3 regions of the Sphingomonas sp. Leaf5 genome follow, and region 3 is predicted to be linked to each of the others. Evidence: predicted binding sites of a transcription regulator. Region 3 holds the regulator's gene; each other region holds the start of a gene.
What was found. Region 3 encodes LexA, which represses DNA repair genes until DNA is damaged. Its sites were predicted from a motif close to GTTCCNCNCTTGTTCT; they were not measured.
Positions count from the first base shown of each region.

Region 1: ASE50_RS17935 (ATP-dependent helicase) is a predicted target of LexA. The motif match lies at 5,549-5,564, and genes of this name have one in related genera.
Region 2: ASE50_RS15735 (putative DNA modification/repair radical SAM protein) is a predicted target of LexA. The motif match lies at 4,532-4,547, and genes of this name have one in related genera.

Region 1 covers NZ_LMJZ01000025.1:157,589-167,551, forward strand. The annotation lists gene ASE50_RS19715 (pseudouridine synthase) at 1-1,683, shown strand, start outside; gene rsmD (16S rRNA (guanine(966)-N(2))-methyltransferase RsmD) at 1,683-2,234, shown strand; gene ASE50_RS17920 (sensor domain-containing diguanylate cyclase) at 2,302-3,480, shown strand; gene ASE50_RS17925 (MFS transporter) at 3,673-4,920, opposite strand; gene ASE50_RS17930 (UrcA family protein) at 5,073-5,375, opposite strand; gene ASE50_RS17935 (ATP-dependent helicase) at 5,568-7,844, shown strand; gene ASE50_RS17940 (hypothetical protein) at 7,947-8,138, shown strand; gene ASE50_RS17945 (alpha/beta fold hydrolase) at 8,226-9,053, shown strand; gene ASE50_RS17950 (MFS transporter) at 9,253-9,963, shown strand, end outside.
Region 2 covers NZ_LMJZ01000023.1:55,886-65,848, forward strand. The annotation lists gene ASE50_RS15705 (FMN-binding negative transcriptional regulator) at 1-443, shown strand, start outside; gene ASE50_RS15710 (HAD-IA family hydrolase) at 440-1,099, shown strand; gene ASE50_RS15715 (hypothetical protein) at 1,096-1,305, shown strand; gene ASE50_RS15720 (ATP12 family chaperone protein) at 1,302-2,009, shown strand; gene ASE50_RS15725 (LacI family DNA-binding transcriptional regulator) at 1,969-2,982, opposite strand; gene ASE50_RS18875 (hypothetical protein) at 2,988-3,128, opposite strand; gene uxuA (mannonate dehydratase) at 3,170-4,336, opposite strand; gene ASE50_RS15735 (putative DNA modification/repair radical SAM protein) at 4,550-5,797, shown strand; gene ASE50_RS15740 (hemerythrin domain-containing protein) at 5,896-6,372, shown strand; gene ASE50_RS15745 (UdgX family uracil-DNA binding protein) at 6,372-7,751, shown strand; gene ASE50_RS15750 (NTP transferase domain-containing protein) at 8,065-8,706, opposite strand; gene ASE50_RS15755 (XdhC family protein) at 8,696-9,607, opposite strand; gene ASE50_RS15760 (ATP-dependent Clp protease proteolytic subunit) at 9,777-9,963, opposite strand, start outside.
Region 3 covers NZ_LMJZ01000020.1:20,403-30,365, forward strand. The annotation lists gene ASE50_RS12565 (GGDEF domain-containing protein) at 1-804, shown strand, start outside; gene ASE50_RS12570 (hypothetical protein) at 809-1,213, opposite strand; gene ASE50_RS12575 (anthranilate synthase component II) at 1,323-1,907, shown strand; gene trpD (anthranilate phosphoribosyltransferase) at 1,904-2,896, shown strand; gene trpC (indole-3-glycerol phosphate synthase TrpC) at 2,893-3,669, shown strand; gene moaC (cyclic pyranopterin monophosphate synthase MoaC) at 3,666-4,133, shown strand; gene ASE50_RS12595 (molybdopterin molybdotransferase MoeA) at 4,482-5,660, shown strand; gene lexA (transcriptional repressor LexA) at 5,714-6,376, shown strand; gene ASE50_RS19255 (hypothetical protein) at 6,561-6,890, opposite strand; partial or broken gene ASE50_RS19755 (hypothetical protein) at 6,937-7,050, opposite strand; partial or broken gene ASE50_RS19260 (hypothetical protein) at 7,123-7,769, opposite strand; gene ASE50_RS19270 (alpha-glucuronidase family glycosyl hydrolase) at 7,801-8,382, opposite strand; gene ASE50_RS12620 (endo-1,4-beta-xylanase) at 8,803-9,963, shown strand.

The DNA of each region.
Region 1 (9,963 bases), on a different contig from region 3:
CCCAATCTGAAGGGCGTGACCGTCGACGGTGCGCCGGTCGCCGCCCCTGAACCGACCCGGCTGTTCCGGTTCCACAAGCCCGCCGGCACGCTGACCGCCGAGCGCGACGGTGCCGGGCGCGAGACGATCTATGACCGGCTGCCCAAGGGGTTGCCGCGGCTGATCCCGGTCGGGCGGCTCGATCTGAATACCGAGGGGTTGTTGCTGATGACGACCGACGGCGAGTTCAAACGCCGTCTGGAACTGCCCGCTACGGGTGTCGAGCGAACCTATCGCGCGCGCGCCTATGGCGAAATCAGCCAGCAGCAGCTCGAAGACCTGATGATGGGCATCGAGATCGAGGGGGTGCGCTATGGCCCGATCAACGCCAATCTCGAACGGCGCACCGGTACCAATACGTGGATCGAGATGACGCTGACCGAGGGCAAGAACCGCGAGGTTCGCCGTGTTCTCGAACATCTGGGGCTGAAGGTGTCGCGCCTGATCCGTACCCGCTATGGCCCCTTCTATCTCGAAGACCTGCCAGAGGGGGAGGTCGACGAAATCAAGCAGCATGAACTGGTCGCGTTCCGCAAGACGCTGACCAACAAGCCGACCAGCAAGCCTGCGCCGGAAGGCGCCGATCCGGCGGCGCTCAAGGCGTGGAGGCGCGCGACGCCGCTGCCGCGTCCCGAACCGGTCGCGACGTCGCGCTTCGACGAACGCCGTCCGCGCACCGAGCGGGACGGGCAGCGTTCGGGCTTCAGCGGTCGCCGTCCCGATCGCGACGGTCCGAACCGGGCGCAGGGCGACGGTGAGCGGCGCAGCTTCGGCGCACGCCCGCAGGGTGATGGCGAGCGGCACAGTTTCGGGGCGCGACCACAGGGCGATGGCGAGCGGCGCAGCTTCGACGCGCGGCCGCAGGGCGATGGCGAGCGGCGCAGCTTCGGGGCGCGACCACAGGGCGATGGCGAACGGCGCAGCTTCGGCGCGCGGCCGCAGGGCGATGGCGAGCGGCGCAGCTTCGGCGCACGGCCGCAGGCCGATGGCGAACGACGCAGCTTCGGCGCACGGCCGCAGGGCGATGGTGAGCGGCGCAGCTTCGGCGCACGACCGCAGGCCGATGGCGAACGACGCAGCTTCGGCGCACGACCGCAGGCCGATGGCGAACGACGCAGCTTCGGCGCACGGCCACAGGGCGATGGCGAACGCCGGAGCTTCGGCGCGCGACCGCAGGGCGGCGGCGATCGGCCCGGCTTTGGCGACCGTCCGCAGCGCGCCGATGCGCGTCGCGTCGGCCCCCGCACCCATGCCACCGAGCGGCCGGTCGACCGCCGCGACGGCTTCGATCCGCTGGCGCAGGCCGGGCAGACGCCTGCCGAGCGGCGGCAACCGGGGCTGGGCGACCGCCGCGCCTATGGCGATCGGCCTGACAATGCGCGCACCCGCCGCGCCTCGGCCCATGCCGAACGGCCGGGCTATGACGGGGTCGCGCGCCGGCCGCAGGTCGAACGCACGACCGAAGGCCCGCGCGGTCCGGTCGAAAAGCGGATGACGCGCGAACAGGCGTCCGATGTCGACCGGGCAAGCTTCGTCGAGCGGCCGAAACGCAAGCCGACCGGCTGGGCCAAGGCCACGCCAACGACCAAACCGGTCAAGGGCAAGCCGAAGGGCGGTGGCCGTCCCGGCGGGGGCAAGCGCTGATGCGAGTCATTTCGGGGCTGTGGCGCGGTCGGCCGATCGTCGCGCCCAAGGGGGACGCCACCCGTCCTACCGCCGATCGCACACGCGAGGCATTGTTTTCGATGCTGGCCAGCCGGGTCGGCAGCTTCGACGAACTGGCGGTCGCCGACCTGTTCGCCGGATCGGGCGCGCTGGGGATCGAGGCATTGTCGCGCGGTGCCGCGACCTGCCTGTTCGTCGAACAGGACCGCGCCGCGCTGGATGCGCTGCGTGCCAATCTGACCAAGCTGGACGCGGCGGGCGGCGACGTGCGGGCAACGTCGGTGCTGGCGCTGGGACCGGCGCCGCGTCCGCTCGACATCGTGATGATGGATCCGCCTTATGGCAGCGGCGCTGGCGCGGTGGCGGCGGACAAGCTGGCGCGGCTCGGCTGGATCGGGCCGGCGACCTGGGTCAGCATCGAGACCGCGAAGGCCGAGGTGCTCGATCTGCCGCGCTTCACCGTCGATGCCGAGCGCGTCTATGGCAAGGCGCGGATCACCCTGTTGCGGCTGGCCGACGAAACCGAGTGACGATTAACCTTTTAGCGGTGAAGCTTCGCTAGGTCGAAGCCATGGCGGAACGAATGGAAACGGATCGATGGACAGCGCGCTCTACGCTCTGATCGTCAATGCCGTGGTCGCGGGGCTGTTCGCAGTCGCCTTTGCGATCATCCGCCTGTCCTATCCCGGACAGCGTCATGTGACGTGGTTCGTGCTGACCTATCTGATCGGCGGGCTGACGCCGATCAGCGAGATCGGCGTGCGGCTGACGCCGTTCACCACGCCGTTCATGCTGTTGAGCTATGGCTCGTTCCTGTGCAGTATCGCGTTGTTGCCATTGGGGATGGCAGCGATGGCGGGGCGACGGCGGCCATGGCGGTGGGCGGCGCTGCTGGTGCTGTTCGGGATCGGGGTACGCGCCGCGATCTGGAACGGACCGCGCAACGAACTTTGGTATGAATTTGCCTATCAGGCCCCGTTCGCGATCGGGTCGGCGCTGGCGACGGCGCTGGCGGTCGATGCGGTCCGGCGGCGGCGTGGGCGATTGTGGCTGGCGCTCGGCATCGCCACCGGATTGATGACGCTGCATTTCCTGATCAAGCCGCTGTTCGCCGTGCTGTTCGGATCGGGGGCGTCGGCAAAGGAATATGCCGCGAGCAGCTATGCACTGTTCTCGCAATCGATCGGCGGGATGCTGATCGTGTCCGTCGGGCTGCTGACGCTGTTGCTGGTCGTGCAGACCGCGCTGGGCCGGTCGATCGCGGAGGCGGAGACCGACCCGCTGACCGGGATCGCGAACCGGCGCGGGTTCGACCGGCGGGCGAAGGCGATGATCGCCGACGCGCGCACCGGGGACCAGCCCTTGGCGGCGATCCTGTTCGACCTCGACCATTTCAAACGGGTCAACGATCAGTACGGGCACGCCACCGGCGATGCGGTGCTGCGTGCCTTTGCCCGGCTGCTGGTCGACCGCCTGCCGCGATCGGCGGCGATCGCGCGGCTGGGGGGCGAGGAATTCGTTGCGCTGCTCGACCGGACGACGTTGCGCGGGGCGTGGCTGGGCGCACAGTCGGTGCGCGCGACGCTGCCCGAAATTGCCAGCCACCTGCCGGCGATCACGATCAGTGCCGGACTGGCGGAATTGTCGGCCGACGACGATCTCGACCGTCTGCTCGAACGCGCCGATCGCGCTACCTATGATGCCAAGCGCGCCGGTCGCAACCGCATCCTGCCGGTGCCCGATCCGGTCAGCGCGTGGGCCAACACCGCCGAATAACGCTTAGAGCGTTTTTCGATCAGGTTGGATCATCGTCACGGTGGCGATTTCGGTTCTTGGCAAGGCGCGAGGGAGGGCACGATGCGAAAGCATCGTGACCGACGAGCAACGCTGCCACGGACTGGAAGCAGCCCGCCGCGTAGCGGTCGCCCGCAGGGCGATGACGATGGTGCAACATGGTCGAAAACCGCTCTAGCGGTCGCGCGGAACCAGTGCCAGCCCGATCAGGCTCGCCACCCCCGCCCCGGCCAGCACCACGCCGACCGACCACAGGCCGTAATCGATCGACAGCGCCTGCGCGATGCTGGGGGTCAGGCCGCCACCGATCACGCCGCCGACGTTGAAGCCCATCGACGCACCCGTGTAGCGGACCCGCGCCGGGAACAGCGCCGGCAACCATGCGCCGAGCGGGCCGTAGACGAACCCCATCATCAGCAGCGCGAACGAGAGCCATGCGCCGATGACAAACAGCGACCCCGCCCCGACCATCGGCCCTAGCAGACCACCGGCGACGACGACGCCGATGCACCCGCCCGCCAGCACCCGCGCCGGGGTCGACCGGTCGGACAGCCAGCCCGCCAGCGCGATGCCGGCGGCCATGAACAGGATCGCGATCAATTGGGTTTGCAGGAACGCGCCGCGAGTATAGCCGAGCGTGTTCGTGCCATATCCCAGCACGAAGGTCGTCGCGATGTAATAGAGCGCGAAGCATGCGACGACCCCGAAGGTCCCGGCCAGCGTCGCCCGCAAATGACTGCCCGCCAGTTCGGCGATCGGCACGCTCGGCGGCGCTTCGTGCGCCAGCGCCTTAGCGAAGGCGGGGGTTTCGGTCAGCTTTACCCGCACCCAGAGCCCCAGCCCGACCAGCGCGACGCTGAACAGGAACGGCAGCCGCCAGCCCCAGGCGAGAAAATCCGCCTCCGACAGGGTCAGCCCCAGCAGCAGGAACAACCCGTTGGCGGCGATGAAGCCGACCGGCGCGCCCAGTTGCGGCACCATGCCGAACCGACCGCGCCAGCCCGGCGGCGCATTCTCCACGGCGAGCAACGCCGCCCCGCCCCATTCGCCACCCAGCCCCAGCCCCTGCGCGAACCGCAAGGTGCAGAGCAGCAGCGGCGCGACCCAGCCGACTTGCGCATAGGTCGGCAGGAACGCGATCAGCAGCGTCGAGCCGCCCATCAGCATCAACGACGCGACCAGCGTCGATTTCCGGCCCAACCGGTCGCCGAAATGGCCGAACACCACCGCGCCGAGCGGCCGGGCGATGAAAGCGAGGCCGATCGACAGGTAGCTCGCCATCAACTGTGCCGACGTGCTTTCGAGTGGAAAGAACAGCGACCCGAACACCAACGTCGCGGCGGTGGCATAGATATAGAAGTCGTAGAATTCGACCGAGGTGCCGATCAGGCTGGCGATTAGGATACGGCGATGGGCGCGCATGGGATGTGGTTGGGCCATGCGCCCGCCTAGCGGGTTGCCGCCGGGGCGCAAGAAGGTTTCGTTGACGCCCGCTACGACGCAACTATCGCCACGAACGGCAAACGCACCCCTGCCCCGGCAGAGGTGCGTTGCTTCCGTCGTACCGTCCGTGCTTACTTGACGCTGGCGACCGCCACCGGCTGGAGCTGTGCGACCTGAACCTGGCCGTCCCGGCGCATTTCGGCACGGCAGCGGTTTTCGTCGGCGTAGCGGCGCAGGCCGGACGCGCCCGAACGGCAGGCCGTCGTTGCGGCACGGTCGATGCGGGCGTCGAGGACGCGACGATGTTCGATCTTGGTCAGGTCCAGCCCGGCATAGGACACATGGACCGACACCGGCTCACGCACTTCGGCGTTCGCGGCCGACGACAGGCACGCGAAAGCGGTCGCCGCAAGGGCGATGATACGGATGTTCATGATGGTAGCTCCTGCGAAATCGGTGCCCGTCGCAGCGGCGGTCGCCCGCGGTTCGGGTGCCGCCGTCTACCGGCACCGCGCTGGTACTGCGCGATTATTGCAACGCAGCGAAGCGGCGATGGCAGGACGATGACGGCTCCGAAACAATTTCCTTGCTTGTCGCTTTACGCTTCGTTCCCTACCTGTTCGACGATGTCGCTTGCCCCTACCCCTGCCGATCCGCCCTATCTGCGCGGGCTGAACGAACCGCAGCGTGACGCGGTGCTGACCACCGACGGCCCGGTGCTGGTGCTGGCGGGTGCGGGTACCGGCAAGACGGCGGCGCTGACCGCGCGGCTGGCGCATCTCCTGTATACGCGCAAAGCCTATCCATCCGAAATCCTGTCGGTGACCTTCACCAACAAGGCGGCGAAGGAGATGCGCGAGCGCGTCGGGCGGCTGGTCGGCGATCTGGTCGAGGGGATGCCGTGGCTGGGCACGTTCCACGCGATCGGCGCGAAGATGCTGCGGCGGCATGCCGAACTGGTCGGGCTGCAATCCAATTTCACCATCCTCGATACCGACGATCAGTTGCGCCTGCTGAAACAGCTGATCCTTGCCGCCGATCTCGATGAGAAAAGGTGGCCAGCGCGGAGCCTTGCCGGGCTGATCGACGGATGGAAGAACAAGGGGATGACCCCCGCCGATGTCGATGCGGGGGAAAGCGAACGCTTCGCCAATGGCCGCGGCGGCGAGATGTATCAGCAATATCAGGACCGGTTGAAGGCGGTGAACGCCTGCGATTTCGGCGACCTGTTGCTGCACGTGCTGACGATCCTGCGCACCGACCGCGAAGTGCTGGCGCAGTATCAGCAGCGGTTCCGCTACATCATGGTCGACGAATATCAGGACACCAACAGTGTCCAGTATCTGTGGCTGCGGTTGCTGGCGCAGGAACGGCGCAATTTGTGCTGCGTCGGCGACGACGACCAGTCGATCTATTCGTGGCGGGGCGCGCAGGTCGAGAATATCCTGCGTTTCGAACGCGACTTTCCCGGCGCGAAGATCGTCCGCCTCGAACAGAATTACCGGTCGACGCCCCATATCCTCGGCGCGGCATCGGGCGTGATCGCGCATAATGGCGGACGGCTGGGTAAAACGCTGTGGACCGAATGCGATGTCGGCGAGAAGGTCCGCGTCATCGGCGTGTGGGACGGTCCCGAGGAGGCCCGCCGCGTCGGCGACACGATCGAACAGGTGCAGCGGGCGGGCAAGACGCTCGACGACTGTGCGATCCTCGTCCGCGCGCAGCACCAGACGCGCGAGTTCGAGGAACGCTTCATCGGCATCGGCATGCCGTATCGCATCGTCGGCGGGTTCCGCTTCTACGAACGCGCCGAAATCCGCGATGCGCTCGCCTATCTGCGCGTCGTCAACCAGCCTTCCGACGACCTCGCGTTCGAACGGATCGTCAACGTGCCCAAACGGGGTCTGGGCGACAAGGCGGTGCAGACGATCCATCGATACGCCCGCGCGACGGGATCGTCGTTGATGACTGCCGCCGCGCGCATCCTCGATACCGACGAATTGACCGGGGCCGCGCGCAAGTCGCTCGGGCGGCTGGTCGGCGACTTCGCTCGCTGGCGCGACATGGCGCAGGGCCTGCCCCATGCCGAGCTGGCGCGGCAGTTGCTCGACGAAAGCGGCTATACCGCGATGTATCAGGCGGAAAAGACGGCGGAAGCGGCCGGGCGGCTGGAAAACCTGACCGAACTGGTCCGGGCGATGGAGGAATATGAGTCGCTCGGCGCGTTCCTAGAACACGTGTCGCTGGTCATGGACAACGAGGCGTCGGCGGAAGAGCCGAAGGTCACGATCATGACCATCCACGCCGCCAAGGGGCTGGAATTCGACACGGTGTTTTGCGTAGGCTGGGAGGAAGGATTGTTCCCGTCACAACGCTCGCTCGATGAGGGTGGCACCGCGTCGTTGGAGGAGGAACGCCGCCTCGCCTATGTCGCGATCACCCGCGCTCGGCGGCTGGCCGTTGTGTTCCATGCCGCCAATCGCCGCATCTATGGCCAGTGGAATTCCTCGCTGCCGTCGCGCTTCGTCGGCGAATTGCCCGCCGAGCATATCGATACGGAAACGACGATGGCGGGGGGCGAAAGCCTGTGGCGGGCGAATTGGAGCGAGCGCGCCGATCCGTTCGCCGATGTCGCGCGCGGTACCGGGCGGGGTCCGGGCTGGCAGCGCGCCGCATCGCAGGGGTCGACCTTCACCACGACCCCGGCACGCGTCGTCGAGGCGCGGGCGAGCGCGATCAGTCTGGGCAACAAGGGCCGCAGCGACCTGTCGACCGGGCAGCGCGTCTTCCATCAGAAGTTCGGGTATGGCACGATCGAGACGATCGAAGGCAACAAGCTGGAGGTATTGTTCGAAACCGCCGGTCAGAAGCGGGTACTGGACAGCTTTGTCACGCCGGGCTGAAGAGACGCCGCGACTGAACCTGTGCTTAACGTATGTCAGCGACCGGATAACCGGTTCGGTGTATGGAAAGGTCCACCACGTACGGACGGGAAGGAGGACCAGATGTCGATCGTCGACAACGCCGAATATTACCGCCGCCGGTTGGGCGAGGCGCGCACGCGGGCGGAAACCGCGCAACTGCCCGAAGTGCGGCGGGTGCATCGCGAGATGGCGGACCGCTATTCGGTCATGCTGCGCGATGCCGAACACGGCGGCATGCCCCGCCCGACGCTGGGCATCGTCCCGCGCGATTGACCGGTTGCGCCGACGGTCGCGAAGCGCAGGCAACCGCCGTGCGTGTCGGTCGTTCAGGTCGGACAATTTCCCGACGAGGATCGATCGATGCCCTATGTAAAGACCCGCGACGGTACCAGCCTGTTCGTGAAGGATTGGGGACAGGGTCGCCCGGTCGTACTGATCCATGGCTGGCCACTGTCAGCCGACAGCTGGGACCCGCAGGCGATGGCATTGGCCGATGCTGGCTATCGCGTCATTGCCTATGACCGGCGCGGTTTCGGGCGGTCGGACCAGCCCTGGTCGGGCTATGACTATGACACGCTGTCGGACGATCTGGCCGATGTCATGGCCGAAACCGGCGTGACCGACGATGCCGCGCTTATCGGTTTCTCGATGGGGGGTGGCGAGGTCGCGCGCTACATGTCGCGCCATGGCGGCAAGGGCGTGACCCGCGTCGGCTTCATCGGGTCGGTCGTGCCGTACATGCTCCAGACCGACGACAATCCCGATGGCGTGCCGCAGGACCAGCTTCAGGAGATCGCCGACAATATCAAGGCGGATCGCGCGAAGTTCTTCCGTACCTTCTTCGACCAGTTCTATGGCGTCGGCTTCATCACCAGCCCGGTGAGCGAGGAAGTGCTCGACCTGTCGTGGAACACGGCGATGCTGGCGGGGCTCAAGCCGACGCTGGCCTGCGCGGAGTCGTTCGGGACCACCGATTTCCGGCCGGACCTGCCGTCGATCACCGTGCCGACGCTCATCATCCACGGCACGTCGGACCAGACCGTGCCGATCGACGCGACCGGGCGGGCTTTGGCCAGGGCGCTGCCGAACGCCGATCTGATCGAATATGACGGCGCGCCGCACGGCCTGTTCGCGACCGAGAGCGACCGGCTGACCGACGACCTGCTGGCGTTCCTCGGTCGGCGGTAAGCCAGTACGTCTCTACCCCCGTCATTCCCGCGCAGGCGGGAATCCATAGACACCGTGGTCGCGATCGATCGACAACGCAGCGTTTATGGACCCCCGCCTTCGCGGGGGTGACGCGGGGGACGGCATGAAGTCGCTTCACAATACCCCCCAAGCCGATCTGCATTGCCCCAGCCCAACAGCGGACCTAAACCCCCACCTCATGTCCGCTTCTCCGCATCCCTTTTCCATCCCCGCGTTCCGCGCCTATTTCCTTGCCCGGCTGTCGAACACGCTGGCGCAGATCGCGATGGTCGTCGTCATCGGCTGGCAGGTGTACGACATCGCGCGCGAGACGATGACGATCCGGCAGTCTGCGTTTCAGTTGGGGCTGATCGGCGTCGCGCAGTTCCTGCCGCTGCTGGTCCTGTCGCTGGTCGCGGGATGGGTCGCCGACCGGATCGACCGGCGCTGGATCGCGCGCGGGTCGGTCGCGCTGGAGGGTAGCTGCGCGCTGCTGCTGGCATGGCTGACCTATAGCGGCGCGATCACCCTGCCATGGCTGTTCTTCGTCGCGGCGATGCTGGGCGTCGCGCGCGCCTTTGCCGGGCCGGCGTTGCAGGCGCTCGCCCCCAATCTCGTCCCCGCAGCCGTCCTGCCCACCGCGATCGCGATGAGTTCGATCGCGTGGCAGGGCGGATCGGTGCTCGGGCCGGCGATGGGCGGCTATCTGTACGCGGCGGGTCATTACATTCCCTATGCCGTGTCGGCGGGGCTGTTCCTGTTCGGGCTGATCATGCTGTTCCTGATCCCGCCGATCCCGCGTGCGGTGATCGCGGGGAAGGCCAATCCGTGGCGGCAGATGCTCGACGGATTATCCTATGTCCGCCGCAACCGATTGGTGTTCGGCGCGATTTCGCTCGATCTGTTCGCG
Region 2 (9,963 bases), on a different contig from region 3:
CGGACGGCGCGCTGCGGTTTCATGTCGCGCGGACCAATGCGGTGACGGCGCATCTGGAGGGGGCGACCGTGCTGTTCGTCGTGCAGGGGCCGCACGCCTATATCTCGCCACGCTGGTACGAAGCCGGGCCGGACGAGGTGCCGACCTGGAACTACCTGTCGGTCGAGGTCGAGGGCGCGGCGCACGGCATCGATCGTGCCGCGTTGCGCGAACAGCTCGACGCGCTCGCCGCTACCTATGAACGCGCGGCGCAATGGTCGGTCGACCAGATCGATCCGCAAAAGGCCGAAGCGATGCTCGACGCGATCGCCGGGTTCGAACTGGTGCCGACCGCATGGCGGGGCACGGCGAAGCTGAACCAGAACAAGCCCGCCGAGGTCCGCGCCCGCGTGGCGGCCGCGCTGGGCGACCATCCGCTGGCACCATGGATTCAGGCGGCATGACCCGGCTGGCGGTCTTCGATTGCGACGGGACGCTGGCCGATGGGCAGGCGAACATCTGTACCGCGATGGCGCTGGCCTTTGCCGATGCGGGGCTGGCCTCGCCCGACCCGCGCGAGGTGCGCCGCATCGTCGGACTGAGCCTGCCGCAGGCGGTGGCGCGGCTGGTGCCCTATCGCTCGTCCGAGCTGCACGCGGCGGTGGCGGAAGGGTATAAGCGGCATTTTCGGGCGATGCGCACCGACGGGCGATTGCAGGAGGAGCCGCTGTTTCCGGGCATCGCCGAAACGCTGGTGACGTTGCTGGACGGTGGCTGGCAGCTGGGCGTCGCGACCGGAAAATCGGATCGCGGCTTGCGACTGCTGCTGGCGCATCACCGGATCGACCAGTATTTCGTGACCCTCCAGACCGCCGATCGCCACCCGTCCAAACCGCATCCGGCGATGCTGCTGGCGGCAATGATCGAGGTCGGCGCCGCCCCGGAAACGACCGTGATGATCGGCGACACCGGGTACGACATGGCGATGGCACGGACGGCCGGCGTGCGGGCGATCGGCGTCGAGTGGGGCTATCATCCGCCGCACGAACTGACCGCCGCCGGGGCCGACCGGCTGTGCGACGATGCGTCGCTCCTCCCCGCCCTGCTGGACCTGCCATGACTCCTGATCCTGTCGCGCGCAATCGCTGGCTGACGCTGGTCGTCATCCGCATCGTCACCGCGATGGGGGCGGTGTTCGGGGTGATCGTGCTGGCGCGGGCACCCGATACCGGCATGCGCGTGCTGGGCGTCGCGATCGTGTTGTCGGCGCTGTACGCGATGGCGGTGGTGCCGCGCGGGCTGGCCGCGAAATGGCGCAGCCGGTGAGGCGGTTCTGGAAGACCGTCGCGGTTTCGCCCGGAGGCGAGATCGCGCTCGACGGACGGCCGGTGCGGACGCCGGGGCGATTGCCGCTGGTGGTGCCCTATCCGGAACTGGCGGCGGCGATCGCGCAGGAATGGAGCGATGTCGGCGAGACGGTCGATCCACGCGCAATGCCGCTGACCGGCCTCGCCAACGGCGCGATCGAACGGGTCGCGGCCGATCCGGCGGGCTTTGCCGGCGGACTGGCGGTCTATGGGGGCAGCGACCTGCTCTGCTATCGCGGTGAGGAGCCGCTGGCCGAACGACAGGCAGCGGCTTGGAACCCGGTGCTCGACTGGGCGCGCGCACGGTTCGACGTGACCTTCGTCGTCACCGACGGGGTGATGCCGGTCGAACAGCCGCCGCGCACGCTGGCGCGGTTGCGCGAGGCGGTGGTGGCATTGTCGCCATGGGTGCTGGCACCGCTGTCGCCGATCATCGGCCTGACCGGCTCGCTGCTGCTCGGGCTGGCGCTGGCCGAGCGGGCGATCGATGCCGATACGGCATGGACGGCGGCGCATGTCGATGAGGATTGGCAGGCCGAGCAATGGGGCGAGGATGCGCTGGCCGCCGAAACCCGCGCGGTCCGCGCGGCCGAATATCGCGCGGCGGTCCGGTTCCTCGACCTCATCCGTCGCGGACCGGACCGCATGACCCCCCGATCCTGAGCGACAGCGTGGCGGTGAGTGCGGCATCGGTGGCGATGCCTTCGATCCGGTCGATCAGCCGTTCGGTCACCGCACCGGCCATGTCGGCGATCGGGCGATGGACGGTGGTCAACGCCGGGGTCAGCATCCGCGCAAGGATGCTGCCGTCGAAGCCGATCACCGACAGGTCGCCCGGCACCGACACGGCCATGCCTGCCGCGACCTTCAGCACCGCCGCCGCCATCACGTCGTTCGCCGCGAAGATCGCGGTCGGGCGTGGCCGGGCGGCGAGCAACGCCTGCGCCGCCGCCACCCCGGCGTCGAAGCCGTAATCGCCCTCCACCTCGCCCGACAGCGCGATGCCGTGCGCGGCGAGGCCGTCGACGAACCCCGCCCGCCGTTCGCAGGCCGAATGGGCCGATGCCGGGCCGGACAACAGCGCGATGCGGCGATGGCCGAGCGCGACCAGATGGTCGGCGACGGTGCGTGCCGCGCCGCGTTCGTCGGACACCAGCACCGCGTCATACCCCGACAGCGCGACCGAGGATAACGCCACCGCCGGGACACCGGCCAGCGCATCGGCCAGCCCGGCCAGTCCCGACACCGGCGGCACGACGACCACGCCATCGACCCGCGAGCGGCGCACGAAATCGAGGACGTCGGCCGCCGGATCGCCTGCGACGACGACCGGATGGACGACCAGTTCATAGCCACGCGCCGCCGCCGTGCCGACCATGCCGCGTTGCAGGGGATCGAGCACCAGTGCGTTGCGATCGTTATGCACCAGCCCGAGCAGATAGGAGCGCCCAGTCGCCAACCCGCGCGCGCGCGCACTGGGGCGGAAGTTCAGCCCGGCGATCACCGCCTCGACCGCTTCGCGGGTGGCGGCATTGACCAGCGGCGACCGGTTGAGCACCCGCGACACGGTGCGGATCGACACCCCCGCGCGCGCGGCAACATCGGCGATGGTGGTGCCGGCAGGCGGACCGGTCACCGGCGTCAGACGCGGAGCTGCCGTGCGACCAGCCCGCGCTGCGTCGCGATCCCGGTCCGCGCCCGGCGCAGCACCTCGACCTTGATCGCGGCGATGGCGGTCGAGACCCGCTGATGGAGATTTTCGCCGCGCTGCTGCATTACCACGACCGATCCCATAGCCGTCCGCCGGTTACAATAGGCGGCGCTCAGCCGGCGGCGGCATGGGCGATGCCCAGTTCCAGCCCGCGCAACTCCGCCAGCCCCCGCATCCGCCCGAGCAGCGAATAGCCCGGATTGGTCCGGCGTCCGAGATCGTCGAGCATCTGGTGACCGTGATCGGGGCGCATCGGGATGCTGCGCCCTTCGCGGCGCGACACGTGATGCACCGCCGCGACCACGGCAGCCATATCGGCATCACCGCGCAGATGCTCGGCCTCGTGAAACGCGCTGTCGCCGCCTTCGCGATCGACCGAACGCAGATGAAGGAAACCGATGCGCTCGCCGAGGCGCCGGACCATGCCGGGCAGGTCGTTGTCGGCGCGCACCCCGAACGATCCGGTACACAGGCACAGACCGTTCGAGGCATTGGGTACCGCATCGAACAGCGCCGCGACATCGCGTTCGGTGCTGACGACGCGGGGCAGGCCGAAGATCGGGAACGGCGGATCGTCGGGATGGACGACCAGCCGGATGCCGAGCTGGTCGGCATGCGGACACACGGCCTTGAGAAACGCGATCAGATTGTCGCGCAGCACGCCGGCATCGATTCCGGCATAGCCGGCGATGGCGTCGCGGAATTGCGCCGAGGTGAAGCTTTCCTCCGCCCCCGGCAGGCCGGCGAGGATCGTCGCCTCCAGCGCGCGGCGCGCCGCATCGTCCATCGCCGCGAACCGCCGCGCGGCGGCATCGACCAGTGCCGGCCGATAGTCCTGCGCGGCACCGGGGCGTTGCAGAATATGGATGTCATATGCCGCGACCGCTTCCCATTCGAAGCGCAGCGCCCGCGCACCATCGGGCAGCGGCCACGCCAGGTCGGTGCGCGTCCAGTCGAGCAAGGGCATGAAATTATAGGTGACGACGGTGATGCCTTCCGCCGCCAAATGGGTCAGGCTCTGGCGATAAGCGTCGATATACCGGTCCCAGCCGGGGCCGCGCGTCTTCAGGTCGTCATGGACCGGCAGGCTTTCCACCACGCTCCAGCCAAGGCCGGCATCCGCGATCATCGCCCGGCGCGCGGCGATCGCTTCGCGCGGCCAGACGGATCCGTTGGGAATGTCGTGCAGCGCGGTGACGACCCCGGTCGCCCCCGCCTGGCGAATGGCGGCCAGCGTCACGGGGTCGGACGGCCCGAACCACCGCATCGTCTGTGTCATCAGCAAATTGCTACCCTCCCCGCTTTGCGAACCCGGATACGGGTTTCGCCAACGAACCTAGGGCAGTGCGATCGACCTTGCCAGTGCGCAAGATTGGTCAGCCCAGTCCGATCGTCGCGGTTTTTTCGTGTGATCGCGCGGCGGTCGGCATTGGCGTAAGCGCCCGGCGGATTACCCCTTGGTCGCGGACGCTCCAGAACATATATTGAACGGATGGCGCAACTTGATACCCGGCAGAAACTGGCGATCCTGGCCGACGCCGCCAAATATGATGCGTCGTGCGCATCGTCGGGCACCGCCAAGCGCAATTCGCGCGACGGCAAGGGCATCGGGTCGACCGAGGGCATGGGCATCTGTCACGCCTATGCGCCCGATGGTCGCTGTATCTCGCTGCTGAAGATCCTGCTGACCAACAGCTGTATCTTCGACTGTCATTATTGCATCAATCGCAAGTCGTCGAACGTCCGCCGCGCGCGCTTCACCGCGCAGGAAGTCGTCGCGCTGACGCTCAGCTTCTACCGGCGCAATTATATCGAGGGGCTGTTCCTGTCGTCGGGGATCATCGGATCGTCCAACTATACGATGGAGCAGATCGTCGAGGTCGCACGGTCGCTGCGCGAGGATCACGACTTTCGCGGCTATATCCACCTGAAGACCATTCCCGATGCCGATCCCGAGCTGGTCCGTCTGGCCGGGGTCCATGCCGACCGGGTGTCGATCAATGTCGAGCTGCCGACGGTCGGCGGATTGAAGCGGCTGGCCCCCGAAAAGTCCGCCCCGCAGATCGAGGGGGCGATGAAGGACGTCGCCCATGCGATTGCCGACGGTCGCGATGCGCGCAAACGCTACAAGTCCGCGCCGAAATTCGCGCCAGCCGGACAATCGACGCAGATGATCGTCGGGGCGGATGCCGCGACCGACCGCGACATCGTCGGCAAAGCGGCGACGCTGTACGACCGGTTCGCGCTGCGCCGCGTCTATTATTCGGCGTTCAGCCCGATCCCGGAGGCATCGGCCGTCCTGCCGCTGCAACGTCCACCATTGATGCGCGAACATCGGCTGTACCAGTCGGACTGGCTGATGCGCTTCTACGACTATCGCCCCGACGAAGTGCGTGCCGCCGCCGACGATGCGACGGGGATGCTGCCGCTCGACATCGATCCCAAGCTGGCGTGGGCGTTGAAGTTCCGCGACCGCTTTCCGGTCGATGTGAATCGGGCACCGCGCGAAATGCTGCTGCGCGTGCCGGGGCTGGGGGTGAAGGCGGTGGGCGCGATCCTGACCGCGCGGCGGTGGCGGCGGCTGTCGCTGGCCGATATCTCGCGGCTGACGGTGTCGGTCGCCAAGCTCCGCCCGTTCATCATCGCCGATGACTGGCGGCCGGTGGTGCTGGCCGACCGCGCCGAATTGCGGCCGGTGGTGGCCCCGAAGAAGACCGATCAGCTGGAATTGTTCGCATAGTCTTCGTCCTCCCGGTGCAGGCAGTGAAAACCGCTCGCAAGAGAAACCTCCGCCGATGGTCGCCGTTGGTCTGGTCGAACCATCCGAAGGAAATCCCCATGGCCGACGCCCGCATCTATGCCGATCTGAAGGCCGATCACGACCGGCACCGCGACCTGCTCCAGCGGATCGACGCCGCGAGCGGTGACGAACGCGCCGCCTTGTTCGAGGAGTTCCGCGTCGAGGTATCGGCCCATGCCGCGGCCGAAGAGGAGGCGCTGTACGCGACGATGCTCGCCAATCCCGACCTGCGCGACGAGGCGCGGCATTCGGTGTCGGAGCATAAGGAAATCGACGATTATCTCGGCGAGATTTCCAAGCTCGATCCGGCCGGCAACGAATGGAACCAGCGTTTCGCCGAAATGCGGCACCGCTACGAACATCATATCGACGAGGAAGAGGAAGAGATGTTTCCCGCCGCCGCAAAGGAATTGAGCGACGACGAGGAAGCGCGGATCGCGACCGTGTTCGAGGAGCGCAAGCCCAGGGAACTCGAGATAGCCGAGTCGTCGGAAGCGGGCGACGATCGCGACTGATGCGCGTTGCGGCGCTGGCGGCGGCGGATGATTTCGACGGGTGGCGCGACGCCGCCCGGTCGCTCGCCGCCCAGCGTGTCGCACCGTCGGAGGTGGTGTGGCAGGTCGGCGACCTGCCCACCGACCTGTTCGGCGACGAGGCGATCGTCGACGGCAGCGCCCCCGCCCCCCGTGTCCCGCGCGCGTTCATCGATCTGGCGCGGACGGTGGCGATGCATGCCGACCCGGCGCGGTTCGCGCTGCTCTATGCGATGCTCACCCGCCTGATCGCCGAACCGCGGCTGATTGACGACAAGGCCGATCCGGCGATGCGGCGGCTGGAGGAAATGGCGAAGGCGGTCCGGCGCGACATCCACAAGATGCGCGCGTTCCTGCGGTTTCGCGAGATGGCGGACGCCGACGACACCCGCTTCGTCGCTTGGTTCGAGCCGGAACATCATATCGTCCGCCATAATGCGCGCTTCTTCGTCGACCGCTTCGCGGCGATGCGCTGGTCGATCCTGACGCCGGAGATTTCGGTGCATTGGGACGGTGAGACGCTGACGCAGGGGCCGGGCGCGACCAAGGCGGATGCACCGACCGGCGATCCGGTCGAGGAAGTCTGGAAGACCTATTACGCATCGATCTTCAATCCCGCGCGGCTGAAGAAGGGCGCGATGATGAAGGAGATGCCGCGCAAATATTGGAAGAACATGCCCGAAACCGCGCTGGTCCCGGCGTTGATCGCGGGGGCACAGGCACGCGAGGCGGCGATGATCGAGACGGCACGAGCAGCACCCGGCGGCAACAGTGTGGCGGCATGGGCTGCCCTTCGCGATGAGGCGGCGGGATGCCAGCGCTGCCCGCTATGGCAGCCCGCCACGCAGACGGTGTTCGGCGAAGGGCCGGTCGATGCCGCGATGATGGTGGTCGGCGAACAGCCGGGCGATCAGGAGGATTTGGCCGGGCGACCGTTCGTCGGGCCGGCGGGGCAGGTATTCGACCGGGCGATGGCCCAGGCGGAGATCGACCGGTCGCGCGTCTATGTCACCAACGCCGTCAAGCATTTCAAGTTCGAACCGCGCGGCAAGCGGCGCATCCATGCCAAGCCGGGCGTGGGCGAGATCGATGCCTGCCGGTGGTGGATCGAACAGGAGCGCGGCATCCTGCGTCCGCGCATGACGGTGGCGCTGGGCGCGACGGCGGCACGGTCGCTGACCGGCAAGACGGTGACGATATCGCGTGAGCGCGGGCGGGTGCTGACGTTGGCCGACGGCAGCTCGGCGTGGATCACGGTGCATCCGAGCTATCTGCTGCGGTTACCGGATAAAGTGCAGGCGGAGGAAGAGTTTGCGCGGTTCGTCGAGGACCTCAAGGGGGCGCAGGCGGCGATGGCCTGACGCCAAAGGTCACAAAGGTCACACTTGCCGCGTATTTGGTTCGGGTTCGGAATTTGGTTCACGCGAAGGCGCGGAGACGCGAAGAAGATCGTTTTCGCGCGGTGACGCGGAGGGTTGGGAGCTGGCGGCTGCAGCATTCCCGGCGGAGCCCTTCCCCTGCTCGATAAGAGTAGCGATCCGCTGTCGCGGCATGTTCGACCTCTCTGCGTCTCCGCGTCTCCGCGCGAAAACTAACCTTCTTCTCTTTGCGTCTTCGCGCCTTCGCGTGAACCCGATCCGGCCGGGCCTATCGCTTCACCGCCCTGTAGGAAAATCATTCCAAGCGCGGTCGATGCCATGGCTGGAGCTGCGGCAACGTGATCGCGTCATGCTGCTCGGGGGCCTCGGCGATGGCGCGCAGGCGGTCGAGGTCTTCGGGGGTGTCGATATCGATCAGTTCGGCGGGGGTGGTGATGACGTGGCGGCCGGCGCGGACCAGATCGCGCGCACCGGCATCGCCCTCCAGCGATTCGAGGAAATCGAAGCGCCCCCGTCCGAACACGGCCGGCGGGCAGGGTTTGGTGCCGTCGCTCGATGCGACGACCGCATCGTCGCCCTGTGCGGTGTCGAGCAGGCGATAGACATGGGCGGCGGTGATGCGCGGCATGTCGGCCAGCGCGATCACTACGCCCTTCGCCCCCGCCGCCCGCGCGGCGCGCAGGCCGAGTTGCACCGAACGCGACATGCCGGCACCGGGATCGTCGTTGACGATGACGTCGAACCCGCGCGACGCGAAATCGAGTTTCGTCCCGTCGATTACCGCGATGCGCGCAAGGAACGGGATCGCCTCCAGCGCCGTCACGACGTGGAAGGCGACCGGCTTGTGCAGAAACGGTTGCGCCAGCTTGTCGGCGTCGCCGAAGCGGCGCGAGCGACCGGCGGCGAGCAGGATCAGCGCGGTATCTTCAGCGTGCATGGAAACTCCTGACCATCGCCGCGGCGATCGACAGCGCGATTTCGGACGGGCCGATCGCGCCGATATCCAGTCCGACCGGGCCGTCGATCCGGTCGAGGTCGGCCGGCGCGAAGCCGGCGGCGGCAAGGCGTTCGAGCCGGGCGGCATGGCTGCGCCGCGACCCCAGCGCACCGACATAGGCGGCGGGCGACCGTAGCGCCTCGATCAAGGCCGGGTCGTCGATCTTGACGTCGTGGCTGAGCGTCACGACGGCGGTGGCGGCATCGGGCTTGAGGGCGGCCAGTGCCTCGTCGGGCCAGCGATCGTCGAGCGTGACGCCGGGAAAGCGTTCTTCGGTCAGGAACCGCGCGCGCGGGTCGATGACGGTGGTGGCGATACCGAGTTCGCGCGCCATCCCGGCCAGCCCCTGCGCGATCTGCACCGCGCCGACGATCAGCAACCGGCGTGGCGGGTCGTAGCGGTTGACGAAGCCCTCGCCCTCCCCGACCTGCGTCCGGCCGCTGGTCAGGTCGGTGGTCAGGGCGATCGCCTGTCCCGCGGCATTGGCCGATACGATCGCGTCGAACAGGGCGGGGTCGAAGTGTTCCGCGTCGACGCGCTGGACCATCACCTCGATCTCACCGCCGCACGGCAGGCCGACTTCCCACGCGGCGGCGTCGGCCACGCCATAGCGTTTGACCGCGAAGGGCGCGCCGGCGACCACCTCGGCGGCGGTGGCGAGGATATCGCTTTCGACGCAGCCGCCCGACACCGATCCTTCGAACCGGCCGTCCTCATGCACCAGCATGTGGCTGCCGCGCGGGCGGGGCGCGGACCCCCAGGTCGAGGTGACGGTGGCCAGTGCCAATGGCGCTCCGGCCCAGTCGCGGGCGGCGGTAAGGACGGAGTCGTTGTCGGCCATGTCGTTCCGATGTTGAGGGTTTTTGCCGGCGAGTACCAGCAAGATAGGTTCTGGCGCCCCGTCCTGAAAGGGAGGGGTTGGGGGTGGGTCGGCCGGTTGTGGAGCGCTCGCGTTCCCTCGCAGGCCAACCCACCCCTGCCCCTCCCTTTCAGGGAGGGGAAACGCCGGATCAGATCACGTCGAGCACCAGTCCGCGTGCTTTCGCTTCCTCAGCGCAGATATACCAGTTGGCCGGGGCCTTCTGGACCAGTTCGTCGAACGGCACCTGCGATCCGGCGACGATGTCGCGGAAACCTTCTTCCTCGATCTCTACCGACGTTTCGATCTCGTGCAGCTTCGCCTTCAGCGTCGCGACT
Region 3 (9,963 bases):
GCCTTCGCCATCGGGCTGACCGGCGATCTGCCGACGATCGTCATCACGACCGCCTTCATCCTCGGCCTCGTCGCACCGATTTGCGCGCGCAATCACACTGCGCCCCGACTCGCGGTAACGCTGGTGTTGTTGTGCGATGTTCCGTTCAAGATCGGACTGGCCCTGAGCGGGCATCCGATCCTGTGGATTCTGATCCCGTTGTCCGTGCCCTTGCTGGCCAGCGTTCGCGTCCTGCTACGCAATTTCACCACGATCCTTGCCGCATCGCTCAACGCCGCCGAACGGAACCGCTTGCTGGCGGGACACGATCCGCTGACCGGCCTCGCCAATCGCTACGATCTCGACGCCCAATTGGCGCGGCTGACCGCCTCCCCCGAACATCCGCTGGCGCTGCTGTGCCTCGATCTCGACCGGTTCAAGCCGATCAACGACCGGTTCGGCCATGCCGCCGGCGATGCGGTGCTGGTCGGGGTCGCCGAACGGCTGCACGCCGTGGCTGGTGAACACGCACTGATCGTGCGGCTGGGCGGGGACGAATTCCTGCTTGCCCTCCCCGGCCTGTCGCCCGGACAGGCCCAGTCCCTCGCCGAGGGACTTGCGCGCACAATTTCGGGCAGCAGCTACCCAATCGACTCCGGCGAAACGATCACGGTCGGGGTCAGCATCGGCTATGCCTGCTTCCCCGACGACGCGACCTCGCTCTCCGTCCTGCGCAACCGCGCCGACGATGCGCTGTATTCCGCCAAACGCGGCGGCGGAGTACGGCGGTACGATCCGCAGGCGGCGCTCACCCACGTCGCCTGAACGGTCAGGGGACGCCGCTGCCCGCCGACTGCTGCTGGCGCCGCTCGGCGAACCATTGGCGCAACATCGCCTGGGTACAGCCGGTCTGGCCGCCGGTGCCGATCACCGAGCAGCTGTTGGGCCGCGTCGCCCGTGCCGCTTCCATCGCGAAATCGGCCCGCTGTGCCCAGCTCGCATCCGCCGACCGCTGCGACGGGGGATCACGGAAGCGCTTGGGGATGCGATAGCGTTCGTTTTCGTTCAGCCGGGCGCACACCACGATCTCGTCGTCGCCATCAGGCTTCGGGCATTGCTCGTCACCATAGACGGTTGCGTTGCGCACCCGTTGCGGCGGATCGGCCGGCGCGTCCTGCGCGATCGCCGGACCCGCGATTGCCAATGCCAGTCCCGCCAAAACCCAACGCGTCATCGTCGCTCTCCTCGCTCCCGGTCATAACCGCCGTCCCGGATGAGCGCAGGCTGAACGCACCACACGTTCGGGGCGTTGCACGCACGCCGCTACACGCTATGGCAGTGCCATGATCCTCGTCATCGACAATTACGACAGCTTTACCTGGAACCTCGTCCATTACCTGATGGAACTGGGTGTCGAGGTTCGCGTCGAGCGCAACGACGCGATGACCGCCGCCGACGCGCTTGCCAGCAACGCGCACGGTTTCCTGATCTCGCCCGGCCCCTGCACCCCGACCGAAGCGGGCATTTCGCTCGACCTCGTCGCGGCGTGCGCCGAAGCGCGCCGGCCCCTGCTCGGCGTCTGCCTCGGCCATCAGGCGATCGGCCAGCATTTCGGGGGCAAGGTCGTGCGCGGCGGGTTGATGCATGGCAAGACCTGTCCGGTCGAGCATGACGGCACCGGCGTGTTCGAAGGATTGCCCTCGCCCTTCACCGCCACCCGCTATCACTCGCTGATCGTTACCGAGATTCCCGACTGCCTCGCCGTCAACGCGACCGCGTCCGACGCCAGCGTCATGGGGCTGCGCCACCGCGAACTGCCGATCCACGGCGTACAGTTCCACCCCGAAAGCATCGCCACCGAACATGGTCACGCGATGCTCGCCAACTTCCTGAAACATGCCGGCCTGCCGGCAACGATGCCCGCATGACCGTCACCTCCCTGCTCCCCGATCCGTCGACACCGCTCAGCCACCAGAGCGCGGCGGAGGCGTTCGCCGCGATCCTCGACGGCACGGTCGGCGACGATGCCATCGCCACCTTCCTGACCGACCTCGCCATCCGCGGCGAAACCAGCATCGAGATCGCCGAAGCCGCCCGCGCGCTGCGCGAACGGATGATTCCGATCGCCCCCGTCGCCAACGCGATCGACGTCTGCGGCACCGGCGGCGACGGCCACCACACGCTCAACGTCTCGACCGCCGTCAGCCTCGTCGTCGCGGCGTCCGGCGTACCCGTCGCCAAGCACGGCAACCGCGCCGCGTCCAGCAAGGCCGGGGCCGCCGACACGCTCGAAGCGCTCGGGCTCGACATGACGCTGGCCGGTGCGATGGCCGAATCCAGCCTGCGCGATATCGGCATCGCCTTCCTCTTCGCCGCGAACCACCATCCGGCGATGCGTCGCATCACCCCGATCCGCCAGCGCATCGGCCGTCGCACCATCTTCAACCTGATGGGGCCGCTCGCCAATCCGGCCCGCACCACCCGCCAGCTGATCGGCATCGCCCGCCCCGACTATGCGGCGGTCTATGCCGAAGCGATGGAGCTGCTCGGTGCCGAAACCGCGCTGATCGTGTCGGGGGAGGAAGGGCTGGACGAAATTTCCGGTGCCGGTCCGACCATCGTCGTTCCCGTTGGCATGACCATGGCCGACCGCATCGTCCCCGAAGACGCCGGCCTGCCCCGCCATCCGATCAGCGCGATCCGGGGTGGCGACGCGGCGCATAACGCCGCCGCGCTGCGCGCACTGCTGAAGGGCGAGAAGAGCGCGTATCGCGACGCAGTCTTGCTGAACGCCGCCGCGGCGCTGCTTGTTGCCGACGCCGCCACCGACCTTCGCGACGGAGCCGAACGCGCCGCCGACACCATCGATAGCGGCGCGGCCGACCGCTTGCTCGACCAATGGATCGCCTACGCATGACGATGCTCGACACCATCCTCGCCACCAAACGGAGCGAGGTCGCCGCCCGCAGCGCCCGCGCCAGCATCGCCGATCTCGACGCCCGCGCCAGCGAACGCACCCCGCCACGCGGCTTCCGCGCCGCGCTCGACGCCAAACCCGGTCACGCGCTGATCGCCGAGATCAAGAAAGCCAGCCCGTCCAAGGGATTGATCCGCCCCGATTTCGATCCGCCGGCCCATGCCCGCGCCTATCAGGCCGGTGGCGCGGCCTGCCTGTCCGTGCTGACCGATATCGACTATTTTCAGGGTGCCGACGACTATCTGGTCGCCGCCCGCGCCGCCTGCGAGCTCCCGGTCCTGCGCAAGGACTTCAACGTCGATCCGTGGCAGGTGGCCGAGGCGCGCGCGCTTGGGGCCGACGCGATCCTCATCATCGTCGCCGCACTGTCCGATGCACAGATGACCGAGATCGAGGCAGCGGCGATCGAACGCGACATGGACGTGCTGGTCGAGGTCCACGACCGCGCCGAACTGGAGCGGGCACTCGCCCTCCGATCGCGTCTGATCGGGGTAAATAACCGTAATCTCAAAGACTTCTCGGTAAGTTTTGATCGAACCTATGAACTGGTCGATCACGCCCCGGCGGGCTGCACCTTCGTTGCTGAGAGCGGACTCAGCACGCGCGCCGATCTCGACGCGATGGCCGAACACGGTGTCCGCTGCTTCCTGATCGGCGAGGCGCTGATGCGCCATCACGATGTCGAGGCGGCGACCCGCGCGATGATCGGATGAGCCTCACCCATCTGGACGCCGATGGCAGCGCGCACATGGTCGATGTCGGCGGCAAGGCAGTGACGCAGCGCGTCGCCATCGCCACCGGTCGCATCACCATGTCACCCGAAGCACTGGTCGCAATCCGCGACGGGCTGGTCAAGAAGGGCGACGTCCTCGCCGTAGCCCGTGTCGCCGGCATCATGGCCGCCAAGCGCACCAGCGACCTGATTCCGCTCTGTCACCCCCTGCCGTTGACCAGAGCGTCGATCGAATTCGCGTTCGAGCAAACCGCGATTCGCGTGCACGCAACCGCCGCGACCGATGGCAAGACCGGCGTGGAAATGGAAGCATTGACAGCAGCTTCCACCGCATTGCTAACCATCTATGACATGGCGAAGGCAATCGACAAGACGATGGTAATCGAGGGGATCTGCGTGCTGGAAAAGCAGGGTGGCAAGTCCGGAGACTGGGAGCGGGGGTGATCGGGACCGGGCGCGATATCCCGCCTGCGCTTGCCCTGCGTTGAAGTACCACCCTTCCGCCACCAAACGTCGCTCCGGACTTGACGGAGATCTGTACGAAAGTACCGATCCCTCGCCTCTGCCGTACCCCCGCGTAGGCGGGGGTCCAGGGTTCCAAGCGTAAGCCGTTGTTCTGTCTGGCGCTGGCCCCCGCCTGCGCGGGGGTACGGAAGGGCAGGAATAAGTACGTTCGCAAAAGCCCCGACTTGATCCCGGCTCCCGCCACCTTCTCGCCGCTCGACAAAAGCGAAACTCCGGATCAAGTCCGGAGCAACGAAACTCCCCTCCTAACGATATGAAGGCCGACCCATGCGCCTCCTCCCCGTCGCCGAAGCCCAAGGCCGCGTCCTCGCGCTCGGTCGCGCCACCGCCGCCGAAACCCTCCCCATCGCCGACACCATCGGCCGGTTCGCCGCGACCGATATCATCGCGCGCCGGACTCAGCCGGCGCGCCCGCTATCGGCGATGGACGGCTATGCGATCCGCTTCGACGATCTGCCCGGCCCGTGGGACGTCATCGGCGAAAGCGCCGCCGGGGCTTCCTTCGCCGGCAGCGTCGCTGAAGGTCAGGCAACCCGTATCTTCACCGGCGCGGCGATGCCGACCGGCACCGATTGCGTGCTGGTGCAGGAGGAAGCGACGCGCGACGGCGACCGCCTGCACCTGTCGGGCGAAGGGCCGGTCCGGGGCGGCAATGTCCGTCGCGCCGGCCTCGATTTTCGCGAAGGCGAGCTGCTGATCGCGGCGGGCGAGCGCATTACCCCCGCCCGCGCCGCACTGGCCGCAGTCGCCGGGCACGGCACGCTGTCGGTCGGTCGGCGCGTCCGCGTTGCCATCGCCGCCACGGGGGACGAGCTGGTCCCCGCGGGACAGCCGCTCGGCGACGACCAGTTGCCCGAAACCAACGGGCTGATGCTGGCGGGGCTGCTCGCCGACCTGCCGGTCGAGCGCATCGATCTCGGCATCCTGCCCGACCGGATGGAGGCGCTGGTCGATGCTTTTGCCGGCGTGGAATGCGACCTGCTCGTCACCACCGGCGGCGCGTCGGTAGGCGATCATGATCTGGTCCGGCCAGCACTGGCGACGGCGGGCGGGACGCTCGATTTCTGGCGGATCGCGCTGCGGCCCGGCAAACCGATGCTGGCGGGATCGCTCCGCGACGCGGCGGTGCTGGGGCTTCCCGGCAATCCGGTGTCGTCCTACATCACCGCGCTGTTGTTCGTCCGTCCGCTGGTTGCGCGGCTGGCCGGTGCTGCTGATCCCCTGCCCCGCACGTCGCGTGCCACGCTGGCCCATCCGCTGCCCGCCAACGGCCCACGGCAGGATTACCTACGGGCGACGCAGATCGACGGGCAGGCATCGACCGCCGCCATTCAGGACAGTTCGATGTTGCGGACGCTCGCCCGCTCCGACTGCCTGATCGTGCGCCCGCCGCACGCGCCGGCGGCGGATGCAGGCGACTCGGCGGAAATCCTGCAACTCGCTTGACGGCAAGAAAATCGTTTCCTATTGGTTCCACGTCTGTTCCGACGGAGAACCCCATGTTGACGCGTAAGCAGCACGAGCTGATCTGCTTCATCGATGACCGGTTGCGCGCGACCGGCGTCTCCCCTTCGTTCGAGGAGATGAAGGAGGCGCTCGATCTCAAGTCGAAATCGGGCGTGCATCGCCTGATCTCGGCGCTGGAGGAACGCGAGTTCATCCGTCGCCTGCCCAACCGCGCCCGCGCACTCGAAGTGCTGCGGATGCCCGAGCGTCCCGTGGCGAAGAAGGTGGCGGCCAAGCCTGCCGCTGCGCCCCGGCCCGCGCCACAGCCTGCCAACGACGTCGTCGAATTGCCGCTCCACGGTCGCATCGCCGCCGGTGTCCCGATCGAGGCGATCGAGGGTCAGGCGACGTTGCCCGTTCCCGCTGCACTGCTCGGGGCCGGCGATCACTATGCGCTCGAGGTCGCCGGTGATTCGATGGTCGAGGCGGGTATTCTCGACGGCGACTATGCGCTGGTCCGCCGCACCGAAACCGCGCGCGACGGCGAAATCGTCGTGGCGCTGATCGAGGATAGCGAGGCGACGCTCAAATATTTCCGTCGCGAAGGGGGCATGATCCGTCTCGACCCGGCCAATCGCAGCTACGACCCGCAGCGCTATCGCCCCGAACAGGTGCGCGTACAGGGCAAGCTCGCTGGCCTGCTACGCCGCTATTGAGGCCCGCTTCCCTCTCCCGGCGGGAGAGGGGAGGAGCGGCGAAAGCGCGAAAGGGTGAGAGCGAACCTTCCTTGGAGTGTGCCATCTGAGAACCGTTCGCAACAGCTTGTGAAACCCGTGCGAGTGTGACTTTCGTGACCTTTGGCGCCCCGCCCACCGCCGATCGCGGGGCGGAGCATCGTCGTTACTTGCCGTTCCCCGGTGCCAAAGGCATCCTTAAGGCGTCCGTATCGCCTTGTAATAGCTTAGCGGATGCAGCGGCGACGTCACCCCGTCCGGGAGCGGATGACCCGACACCCCGGCGAAATAGGCGACCGTTCCGGTCCGCCTCGTGGAAATAGACGGGGTTCCAGTCCGCCGCCGCCAGATCGTCGACCCATGGCCCCGGCCCATAATGATGCCCGGTCGCGAACAGGTGGTTCAGCCCCAGCGGCATCATATAATCCACGACCGCCTCGTGCGACCGCATCATCATCGGGACGATCGGCTCCGCTGCGGCGGCACCCCAAGTCATCGCCACAGTCGCGGGCGATCTCACGCGCGTCGCCATGGGGGTTCCACGCCAGTCGCCCGAACGCATACCAGTTCGTCTGATCGAACTGCGATCCCGACCAGTTGCGATCGGTGCCGATATTGGACACGTCCGCGATTTCCGTCAGCGCCCACGGCCGCACCGGCCGGTCACGGACATCGGCGACTGTTACGCCCTTGCGCGGACGATAGGTGTCGCTGCGCAGGATCTCCTGCTACATCGTGCCGAGGTAGACGAGGTGCGGGGCGGACCCCCTATATTCCTTGGCGATATGCACCTCCATCCTCGGCGGCGTACGCGGCATCGCCCCGAACAGCGGATCGAATGGCTCGCGCGGCTGAAAATCGATCGGCCCGTTCTTGACCTGCACGATCACGTTGTCCGCGAATGTGCCGTCCAGCGGCGCGAACTCCCTATGGGCCTGCTGCGCCCGGTCCTTGGGCTTTTCGCGGGCATAGACGAACGCCCGCCACATCACGATCCCGCCATCGGCATGGCTGCGCTGGTAATCGCCCGGCCCCGGCTGCCCCTCGGAATTGGCCTTTATCAGGAACCCGCCGAAATCGGGAATGCGGGTATGGATTTCGTCGGCCTTCGCCGTCCACCACACCGCGACCTGCGGGTCAAGCGGGTCGGCTGTCTTCAGCCCCCCGATCTCGATCGGTGCCGAAAACCGTGCGAGACATAGACCCGGATGCCCCATGGGCAAAAAACGCCAGCCAGCGTTGCGATCTCGCCGGGAAATTCGGGCTTCAGGATATCGGCACTGACGTTGACGTTGTTCAGGACCGTCTCGTTAATCCCGATCGACGTGTTGGCGCGCGCGAAATCGGCGCAGTGCGGGTCCGCGAAACCGGGCAATTTCTGTCAGCTCCACAGCGACCGCCCGGCATTAGCGACGCTCGACAGTATCCCAATGGTTGAGCAATCGCAGGCCGAGCTTCGGCCGATCGGTCACCGAAACATCGGTCAGGCTGCCGGTCATCTGCGCGATCCGCAGCAACCGGGACGCGCCATACAGCACACCGATCGAACGGTTCGCCGCGACTACCGTCGTCCGTTTGCCTTTGATCGCCACCGACCGCAGCACGAACCCTTCGCGACCGAGCGACTGCAACGGCAACCCCAGCCCAGCGATCCGCGCGGACTTGGCCGTTCCAATCACGATCGCGCCATCGGTGACATTCCCGTCGGCAACCGCGCGCCCAGTCAGTCCCGACAGCCCGCGCGCCAGTTTCGCGGCGGCAAGGTCGAACGTCGGGTCGCGTTCATCGCGCACGATCCCCGTCGGCTGCATCGCAACGGTTCCCGTTTGCACGGTCGGCAAGGGCCGGTACCGCAGCCACAGATCATAGCCATCTTTGGCCCGCGCCGGTGCGGCAATAGCGCACCGGCAAGCGCGATCCACGCCGACCATTTCAGCATCGGGCATCCTCAATGCTTCCTGTCCGACCGACGGCGTTGACACCGGCATATCATACCGATCATGGTAGCGTTATCACGCCGCCAGAGCGTGGGACCGGAGAGTGCATGTTCCTGAATCCGCCCGATCGAGGGAAGTCCGACCGCGTCGTCCGCCACCGGTTTGTCCCGCTGGCCCGGTGGATGCAGGCCCTAGCACAAGGCGGTGACGTTCTGCGCCGTGTCGATCGGCTGCGCGGTCGAGATACGCAGCATGGGAATCGCGGTCGGACCGATCCGGCCGCGACGGGCCGTACATCGGAACGTTTCCCTCAATCTACCTACCTTGCCGGGCGACCCGTGCCCGCGCTGGATGGCCAGAACGGTCGGCCATTACCGACCTTCGGCGTCGCAGCCTGCGCCTGTTGCCGGCAGCCGCCGTTCTTCACCCGATCCTGACCAACTACCCCCCTATCGATGGAAAGGCCGTCGCATGACCATGATCGATCGTCGCAGCATCTTGGCGGGCAGCGCTGCGCTCCTCGCCGCGACTACCGTCCGCGCCGCCGATGCGCCCGGCGACACCCTGAAGGGAGCCGCTGCAAGCAAGGACCGCCGTTTCGGGTCGGCCTTCGCGTGGAGCCCGGCCGGGGCCGATGCGGGATCGTTCGCCAACCCGGCCTATGCCGCGTTGCTCAAGCGCGACTGTGACGTGCTGGTACCGGAAAACCAGATGAAGTGGCAGGCAATCCGCCCCGCCGCCGACCGGTTCGATTTCAGCCGGTTCGATCCGATGGTCGAATGGGCGACGACGAACGGCTTCGCGCTGCGCGGCCATACGCTGTTCTGGGCCTATTCGCGCTGGTTCCCCACTTGGCTGAACACCCACGACTTCGGCCAGCGCCCGGCGATCGAAGCTGCGCGCATTCTCGACCAGCATATCGACACCGTGACCAAGCGCTATGGCCGCAAGATCGACAGCTATGACGTGGTCAACGAAGCGGTCGATCCCGATACGGGGACCTTGCGCGAGACGTCGCTGTCGCGGGCGATGGGCGGCACGGCGAACGTGCTTGACCATGCATTCCGCACCGCCCGCGCCGCCGCGCCGCATGCCGAACTGGTCTATAACGACTATATGAGCTGGGAGGACGGCAACGCCAAACACCGCGCCGGCGTGCTGGCGCTGTTGGCCGAATTTCGCCGTCGCGGCACGCCGGTCGATGCGCTGGGCGTGCAATCGCATATCGGGCTGTTCCAGCCGACGACCGACGCCGGCGCGGTCGCCAAGCGGCTCGAACCCGAATGGCGGGCATTTCTCGACCGGGTCACCGCGATGGGATATCGGCTGGTCATCACCGAGTTCGACGTCCGCGACAAGGGATTACCGGCGGCGATCGGCCCGCGTGACCGGGGGGTCGCCGACTTTGCCCGCGCCTATCTAGACATCATGCTATCCTATCCGCAACTTGGCGATGTCCTCGCCTGGGGATTGAGCGACCGGTACAGCTGGTTGCGGGGATTCGAGCCGCGTCCCGACGGCGAAGTCACGCGGGGCTGTCCCTATAATATGGACCTGAAGGCCAAGCCGTTGCGGTCGGCGATGATGGCGGCGCTGGCTGGTGGCATGCGGCAAGCTCGCCGGGCAGCGTAG